2 regions of the Paenibacillus sp. DRB1-1 genome follow, and region 1 is predicted to be linked to the other one. Evidence: a T-box and tRNA genes for the amino acid it is inferred to sense, from the RefSeq annotation. Region 1 holds a T-box; the other holds one or more tRNA genes.

Region 1 (4,195 bases):
ATGGCTTCAGAACGAAAGCGGGCGCTTATTGCGCCCGATTATTCGTATTTGGACGGTGAGGAGATGGGGATTCAGGTCCTTTCTATCACATCTGACGATCATAAAGTAGGTACCCTTGAGCACGGTGATTATCTAGGTGCCCTACTGGGACTTGGAATCAAACGCGGGAAAATCGGGGACATTCATGTACTTGATGATGGGTGCCATGTATTGGTAGCTTCAGAGATCGGTGATTTTATGACGATGCATTTGCAGCAGGTACATCGTGTTCATGTATGGACAGAACTGTTGCCTGTAGCGAGTCTGCGAACGAAGGAAGTTGCATTAGAGGCGCTAGATCTGACGGTCGCTTCTTTGCGCCTGGATGGTATTGCCAGCGATGTGTACAAGCTAAGCCGCAGTAAAATATTAGCACCGATTCGGGCGGGACGGTGCCGGGTAAATTGGAAGGTGGAGGAGAATCCATCCACTCTACTTAAAGCTGGGGACGTTATTTCCATGCAGGGTTTTGGGCGTTTCAAAGTGCTAGAAACAGACGGGATGACAAAAAAGGGAAGATTCCGTGTCAAAATTGGTAAGTTTGTATAGCTGTAGGCAGGAATCACGAGCTTTCTGTCGAAAGAATTAAGCTATAGCGAAGAACTGGAACGATTTTGCTCTGTACAGTATTCACAAAACGGGGTATGATGACCGATAGATGATAGTGAGCGTCGTGACGCGGAAAATGTATTTTTTGTCAATCTTATAGGAGGTGGACGGCATGCCATTAACGCCATTGGATATACATAACAAGGAATTTGCCCGCCGGCTTCGCGGTTATGATGAGGATCAGGTTAATGAATTTTTGGATCAGGTGATCAAAGATTACGAGGGCGTTATTCGTGAAAATAAAGAACTGAGCACCGAGTTGTTGAACGTACAGGAGAAGCTCGATCATTTCGCGACCATTGAGGATACGCTGAGTAAGACGATTATCGTGGCGCAGGAAGCGGCTGATGAAGTTCGTAACAACGCCAAGAAAGAATCCCAACTGATCGTGAAGGAAGCGGAAAAAAATGCGGACCGTATTGTGAACGAAGCATTGTCTAAATCCCGCAAGATCGCGTTGGAGGTTGAAGAACTGAAGAAGCAGGCATCGATTTACCGAGCACGGTTTCGTACACTGGTGGAAGCACAACTTGACTTGTTAAGCCAAGACGGCTGGGAAGCCCTTGAAAACCGGGAACGCGAAGTACTGGAGCGCGAGCGTGAGATGAAAGAAATTTACTAATTTCATTTCTGACAAGCTTTTATTAGGCTTTGTTAGGGTTGACTTTTATCTTTAAACAGGCTATAACTGTAAATACTATACTGAATTCAATGATTATCCGTCCGTCGGCTGATGATTGTTATTCAAGGCAACGATGTTGCTGATTTAATATTCGATGAATTTAACATGTTTAATTCGTTGATGGGAACGAGTACGTCATGATTTGTCCCTCAGAGAGTTGGCCTTCCGGTGCAAGCCAACGTTCAGAACATGACCGAAGATCCTCCCGGAGAAGTGAGCTGAAGCGCTTAAGATTTTTTATGGTGTGTGTAAGCAATCACCGTTTGCCATGCGTTATAATGGCGCCCTGCTGTAGTTGAGTGGGGCTCAGAGAGCCGTGATGAGACTGTATTTTAGAATGGTCTGTTTTTACGGAATCAGGGTGGTAACGCGAGCACAGTCTCGTCCCTTTACAGGGATGGGGCTTTTTTTGTTGCTTTTTTTAGGAAATGCTAGGGAAATCAATGATGAGCAGAGAGGGAGTATGAAGTATGAACAGAGTGGATGTTAAAGAAAAAGCACGGTCTCGTGACCTGCGCATCCTGAGCAAATGGAAAGAAGAGGACACATTCCGTAAATCCATCACAAATCGTGAAGGAAAGCCCAATTTTGTATTTTATGAGGGTCCGCCAACAGCTAACGGTAAACCGCATATCGGTCACGTGCTGGGCCGTGTAATTAAGGATTTTGTAGGCCGTTATCAGACAATGAAGGGATACCGCGTCGTACGTAAGGCAGGCTGGGACACGCATGGTTTGCCGGTAGAATTGGGTGTACAAAAGCAACTGGGAATCTCCCACAAACCTGAAATTGAAGAATACGGCGTTGAAAAGTTTATTAAAAAATGTAAGGCGAGCGTGTTTGAGTATGAGCAACAATGGCGTGATCTAACCGAAGCGATCGGATACTGGACAGACCTCGATAACCCGTACATTACATTGGATAATAACTATATCGAGAGCGTATGGAACATTTTGGCGACAATTCATGAAAAAGATCTGTTGTATCGTGGTCATCGTGTGAGTCCGTATTGCCCGGATTGTCAGACGACGCTGAGTTCTCATGAAGTAGCGCAGGGCTACAAAGATGTGAAGGATCTAAGTGCCACGGCCAAATTCAAGTTGCACAGCAGTGGTGAATATGTACTGGCTTGGACGACAACACCTTGGACCTTGCCGAGTCACGTGGCGCTCGCCGTCAACCCTGAACTGGAATATGCACGTGTGAAGCAGGAAGACGGTGTATACATCGTTGCTAGAAATCTGGTTGAGGACGTAATTAAAGGCGATCATGAAGTGATTGGCACACTATCTGGTTCAGAACTGGTTGGCCAAACGTATACCCCGCCATTTACGTATTTTCAGGTTGAGAAGGGTAATCAGATTCTGGGTGCGAAGTTCGTAACAGACTCCAGCGGTACAGGTATCGTTCATATGGCTCCGGCGCATGGTGAGGATGATTACCGGGTATGCCGTGAAAATGGTGTTGAATTCATCAACGTAGTGGATCTCCAAGGTAACTATGTAGAGGAAGTCACTGATTTTGCAGGCCGTTTTGTGAAAGACTGTGATATAGATATTGTTAAAATGCTGTCCGAAAAAGGCTTGCTGTACAGCAAGGAAAAATACGAGCATAGCTATCCGTTCTGCTGGCGCTGCGATACTCCATTATTGTACTATGCTATGGACAGCTGGTTTATCAAAACAACTGCGATCAAGGACCAACTGATTGCCAACAACAGTGAAGTCGAATGGTACCCGGGCCATGTACGTGAAGGACGTTTTGGAAAGTTTTTGGAAGAACTGGTGGATTGGAACATCAGTCGCGATCGCTATTGGGGTACACCGCTAAACATCTGGGTTTGTGAGGAAACTGGAGAACAGTTCGCTCCACATAGTATTGCTGAATTGAGGGAACGTGCGATTGGCGATGTACCAGCGGACATCGAGCTGCACAAACCATATGTAGATGACATTAAGGTACGTAGCCAATGCGGTAAATACGAAATGACTCGTACACCGGAAGTAATCGACGTATGGTTCGATAGTGGCTCCATGCCGTTTGCACAGCATCATTATCCTTTTGAAAATAATGAAACGTTCGAGCAGCAATTTCCGGCAGATATGATCTGCGAAGGGATTGACCAGACTCGTGGCTGGTTCTATAGCTTACTTGCGGTTTCGACTATGCTTACTGGCAAAGCTCCTTATAAAGCTGTCATGGCGACAGGCCATGTACTGGATGAGCAGGGACAGAAAATGTCTAAATCCAAGGGTAATGTTATTGATCCGTGGGAAGTGATTGACGAGTACGGTACAGATGCTTTCCGCTGGGCATTGCTGTCAGATAGTGCACCATGGAATAGCAAACGTTTTTCCAAAGGCATTGTAGGTGAGGCTAAATCGAAGCTGGTGGATACGCTTGTCAATACACACGCTTTTCTGACCTTGTATGCGGATATCGACGGATTTGATCCGGCACAGCATCCGTTCAAACCATCGGCTCATAAGTTGGATCGCTGGATTTTGTCCCGTCTGAACAGCCTGATTTTGGTAGTGGACAAAGCGCTGGCTGTAAATGACTTCTTGAACTCATCCAAAGCGATTGAGTCCTTTGTAGATGAGCTGAGCAACTGGTATATCCGTCGTTCACGCGATCGATTCTGGGGCAATGGTCTTACAGAAGATAAGCTGGATGCATACCGTACACTGACCGAAGTGGTGTTAACGACTGCCAAACTACTTGCGCCGTTTACACCACTGCTAGCAGAGGATATTTACCTCAATCTGAGCAACGGGGAAAGTGTTCATCTGGATGATTATCCGACTGCCAATGAGTCCTTGATCGATCTGGAACTGGAACGAGACATGGAAACGGCACGTCGTG
Region 2 (4,195 bases), 2.5 Mb from region 1:
AGGTGACCGACATCATCAAAGATGTTCGTGGTCTAGCGTGGGAACTTCGTCCCTCAGTTCTGGATGATTTGGGTGTCGTACCAGCTATAAGAACCTATATTGAAAACTTCTGTTCTCATTACGGGATTGAGGTGCATTTTCAATGCACTCTACGTAAACGCCTTGATATTCGCAAGGAAATAGCAATTTATCGGATTGTACAGGAGGCATTAACGAATGTAGCCAAATACGCAGATGTAGCGGAGGCATATGTCGACGTTGAGGATCAAGATGAAATGATACAAGTGACCATTCGGGATGAGGGCATTGGATTCTCTGGAAAGTCCCAAGGAGAAGGAGTTGGATTGTTTAGTATGGAAGAACGAGCTAGAGGGGTAGGGGGATTTATGAGCATGACCTCTGCTCCAGATGAGGGAACCTCCATCCAGCTGACCATTCCCGTGTAAAAACTGTCCACTAGATCGGTTATCGGTGTATACCAGTTGTATGGATCAGAACGATATACACCGATACCGAGATTATGAATAATCAACACATTGTGGGTACATGAGAATAAATACAAAAAAAGAGAGAGCTCTGTCCCCAGACAGGCTCTCTTTATTTATAAGGTGTCACCACTGAGGCAACAAGAATCCGCTATAGCAAAAAGCGGGTGATGGGAATCGAACCCACGCTACCAGCTTGGAAGGCTGGAGTTCTACCATTGAACTACACCCGCAAATCAGTATCGGGATGACACGATTTGAACATGCGACCCCCTGGTCCCAAACCAGGTGCTCTACCAAGCTGAGCTACATCCCGACATTATACTTTTTTTAAGAAATGGCGCGCCCTGAGAGATTCGAACTCCCGGCCTTTTGATTCGTAGTCAAACGCTCTATCCAGCTGAGCTAAGGGCGCATATTTAAATCCATAATGAGCAGTCAAGGCGCCACCCAGATTTGAACTGGGGAATGAAGCTTTTGCAGAGCTTTGCCTTACCACTTGGCTATGGCGCCGTATGGATAATGGAGCGGACGACGGGAATCGAACCCGCGACCCTCGCCTTGGCAAGGCGATGCTCTACCGCTGAGCCACGTCCGCAAAATATGGTGCGGTCGAGAGGACTCGAACCTCCACGGGGGGTTAGCCCACACGGACCTGAACCGTGCGCGTCTGCCAATTCCGCCACGACCGCAAAATAACTATAAATGGTGAGCCATGAAGGACTCGAACCTTCGACACCCTGATTAAAAGTCAGGTGCTCTACCAACTGAGCTAATGGCTCTTAATGGCTGGGGATATAGGATTTGAACCTATGCATGACGGAGTCAAAGTCCGTTGCCTTACCGCTTGGCTAATCCCCAATAAATTAAGAATAAAGGGCGGCCGATGGGGCTTGAACCCACGAATGCCGGAGTCACAGTCCGGTGCGTTAACCACTTCGCCACGACCGCCATATGATTATGAAAAGACTGGTGGAGGATGATGGATTCGAACCACCGAACCCGTAAGGGAGCAGATTTACAGTCTGATGCGTTTGGCCACTTCGCTAATCCTCCAAAATGGTGCCGGCGAGAGGACTTGAACCCCCAACCTACTGATTACAAGTCAGTTGCTCTACCAGTTGAGCTACACCGGCACATTACTCATTTCCCACTTGAAAGGTGGCTCGGGACGGAATCGAACCGCCGACACGAGGATTTTCAGTCCTCTGCTCTACCGACTGAGCTACCGAGCCATAATTTGTTTTATTACTACACCATATAATCCGCACTATATATGCTAACTATATATGAGGTTAAAATGGCGGAACTGACGGGATTCGAACCCGCGATCTCCTGCGTGACAGGCAGGCATGTTAGGCCTCTACACCACAGTTCCAGAGGCATTTCCAATAGGAAATTAATTGCGGGGGCAGGATTTGAACCTACGACCTTCGGGTTATGAGCCCGACGAGCTACCGAACTGCTCCACCCCGCGACATTAAAAGGGATTTATCAAATTTTCTTATGGTGGAGGCTGAGGGGTTCGAACCCCCGACCCTCTGCTTGTAAGGCAGATGCTCTCCCAGCTGAGCTAAGCCTCCATATTATGACCCGTAGGGGATTCGAACCCCTGTTACCTCCGTGAAAGGGAGGTGTCTTAACCCCTTGACCAACGGGCCTTACAAAATAAGTTCTGATTCCAATAAATTTATGGCGGAGAGAGAGGGATTCGAACCCTCGCACCGCTTTCGCAGTCTAACCCCTTAGCAGAGGGTCCCCTTATAGCCACTTGGGTATCTCTCCGAGTAGCGGCAGAGGGGATCGAACCCCCGACCTCACGGGTATGAACCGTACGCTCTAGCCAGCTGAGCTACGCCGCCACCTTATATATAAAATTCAGAAATATTCAAAACATGGCTCCCCGAACAGGACTCGAACCTGTGACAACTCGATTAACAGTCGAGTGCTCTACCAACTGAGCTATCAGGGAATATTGGTGGAGCCAAGCGGGATCGAACCGCTGACCTCCTGCGTGCAAGGCAGGCGCTCTCCCAGCTGAGCTATGGCCCCAATCTTTTTGTTATTCTAGAAGTGGTGGGCCTTAGTGGACTCGAACCACCGACCTCACCCTTATCAGGGGTGCGCTCTAACCAGCTGAGCTAAAGGCCCTAACATGTAAAACTTCATCATCCTTTAAAGGATATCGCTTGGCGACGTCCTACTCTCCCAGGACCCTGCGGTCCAAGTACCATCGGCGCTGGAGGGCTTAACGGTCGTGTTCGGGATGGGTACGTGTGGAACCCCTCCGCTATCGCCACCAAACATGAATTTGCTGTGCAAATTCTACCGTACGGTTATTCGGTTCATCACTTATCGTGTGAATGAATAGCCATGCGCTTGTCGTATGTCACTTGTACATACCTTCAAGGTTACACCCTGAAAACTGGATCCGAAACTCATTTGCGTTTTATTTTAGGATAAGCCCTCGACCGATTAGTATTGGTCAGCTCCATGCATTACTGCACTTCCACCCCCAACCTATCTACCTCGTCGTCTTCAAGGGGTCTTACTAATTGGGAAATCTCATCTTGAGGGGGGCTTCACGCTTAGATGCTTTCAGCGCTTATCCCTTCCGTACATAGCTACCCAGCGGTGCTCCTGGCGGAACAACTGGTACACCAGCGGTACGTCCATCCCGGTCCTCTCGTACTAAGGACAGCTCCTCTCAAATTTCCTACGCCCACGACAGATAGGGACCGAACTGTCTCACGACGTTCTGAACCCAGCTCGCGTACCGCTTTAATGGGCGAACAGCCCAACCCTTGGGACCTACTTCAGCCCCAGGATGCGATGAGCCGACATCGAGGTGCCAAACCTCCCCGTCGATGTGGACTCTTGGGGGAGATAAGCCTGTTATCCCCAGGGTAGCTTTTATCCGTTGAGCGATGGCCCTTCCATGCGGTACCACCGGATCACTAAGCCCGACTTTCGTCCCTGCTCGACTTGTAGGTCTCGCAGTCAAGCTCCCTTCTGCCTTTGCACTCTTCGAATGATTTCCAACCATTCTGAGGGAACCTTGGGGCGCCTCCGTTACTCTTTAGGAGGCGACCGCCCCAGTCAAACTGCCCACCTGACACTGTCCTCGCACCGGATTACGGTACCAAGTTAGAACCTAGATACGATCAGGGTGGTATCCCAAGGATGCCTCCCCTCAAGCTGGCGCTCAAAGTTCTACGGCTCCCACCTATCCTGTACAGATCGTACCCAAATTCAATATCAAGCTGCAGTAAAGCTCCATGGGGTCTTTCCGTCTTGTCGCGGGTAACCTGCATCTTCACAGGTATTAAAATTTCACCGGATCTCTCGTTGAGACAGCGCCCAAGTCGTTACGCCATTCGTGCGGGTCAGAATTTACCTGACAAGGAATTTCGCTACCTTAGGACCGTTATAGTTACGGCCGCCGTTTACTGGGGCTTCGGTTCATAGCTTCGCCCCGAAGGGCTTACCACTCCCCTTAACCTTCCAGCACCGGGCAGGCGTCAGCCCGTATACTTCGCCTTGCGGCTTCGCACAGACCTGTGTTTTTGCTAAACAGTCGCTTGGGCCTTTTCACTGCGGCCCCCTCGGGCTATTCACCCTACCGAGGCACCCCTTCTCCCGAAGTTACGGGGTCATTTTGCCGAGTTCCTTAACGAGAGTTCTTCCGCGCGCCTTAGAATTCTCTTCTC

What was found. The T-box of region 1 lies ahead of ileS (isoleucine--tRNA ligase). A T-box ahead of a tRNA ligase gene usually reads a tRNA of that ligase, here a tRNA-Ile.
Region 2: it has a tRNA-Ile gene. The T-box ahead of ileS (isoleucine--tRNA ligase) is inferred to sense a tRNA for this amino acid. The anticodon was not compared.

Annotation. Positions count from the first base shown of each region.
Region 1 is NZ_JBODQH010000001.1:4,626,380-4,630,574, forward strand. Features, by position in the region: gene ACQW03_RS20795 (RNA-binding protein) at 1-588, shown strand, start outside; gene ACQW03_RS20800 (DivIVA domain-containing protein) at 761-1,270, shown strand; T-box leader at 1,439-1,722, shown strand; gene ileS (isoleucine--tRNA ligase) at 1,801-4,195, shown strand, end outside.
Region 2 is NZ_JBODQH010000001.1:2,103,163-2,107,357, forward strand. Features, by position in the region: gene ACQW03_RS09275 (PAS domain-containing sensor histidine kinase) at 1-446, shown strand, start outside; tRNA gene ACQW03_RS09280 (tRNA-Gly) at 648-718, opposite strand; tRNA gene ACQW03_RS09285 (tRNA-Pro) at 728-801, opposite strand; tRNA gene ACQW03_RS09290 (tRNA-Arg) at 824-900, opposite strand; tRNA gene ACQW03_RS09295 (tRNA-Cys) at 927-998, opposite strand; tRNA gene ACQW03_RS09300 (tRNA-Gly) at 1,009-1,083, opposite strand; tRNA gene ACQW03_RS09305 (tRNA-Leu) at 1,090-1,177, opposite strand; tRNA gene ACQW03_RS09310 (tRNA-Lys) at 1,192-1,267, opposite strand; tRNA gene ACQW03_RS09315 (tRNA-Gln) at 1,272-1,346, opposite strand; tRNA gene ACQW03_RS09320 (tRNA-His) at 1,364-1,436, opposite strand; tRNA gene ACQW03_RS09325 (tRNA-Tyr) at 1,456-1,541, opposite strand; tRNA gene ACQW03_RS09330 (tRNA-Thr) at 1,546-1,621, opposite strand; tRNA gene ACQW03_RS09335 (tRNA-Phe) at 1,648-1,720, opposite strand; tRNA gene ACQW03_RS09340 (tRNA-Asp) at 1,787-1,863, opposite strand; tRNA gene ACQW03_RS09345 (tRNA-Met) at 1,889-1,962, opposite strand; tRNA gene ACQW03_RS09350 (tRNA-Val) at 1,993-2,068, opposite strand; tRNA gene ACQW03_RS09355 (tRNA-Glu) at 2,075-2,146, opposite strand; tRNA gene ACQW03_RS09360 (tRNA-Ser) at 2,179-2,270, opposite strand; tRNA gene ACQW03_RS09365 (tRNA-Met) at 2,274-2,347, opposite strand; tRNA gene ACQW03_RS09370 (tRNA-Asn) at 2,382-2,457, opposite strand; tRNA gene ACQW03_RS09375 (tRNA-Ala) at 2,462-2,537, opposite strand; tRNA gene ACQW03_RS09380 (tRNA-Ile) at 2,560-2,636, opposite strand; rRNA gene rrf (5S ribosomal RNA) at 2,673-2,789, opposite strand; rRNA gene ACQW03_RS09390 (23S ribosomal RNA) at 2,941-4,195, opposite strand, start outside.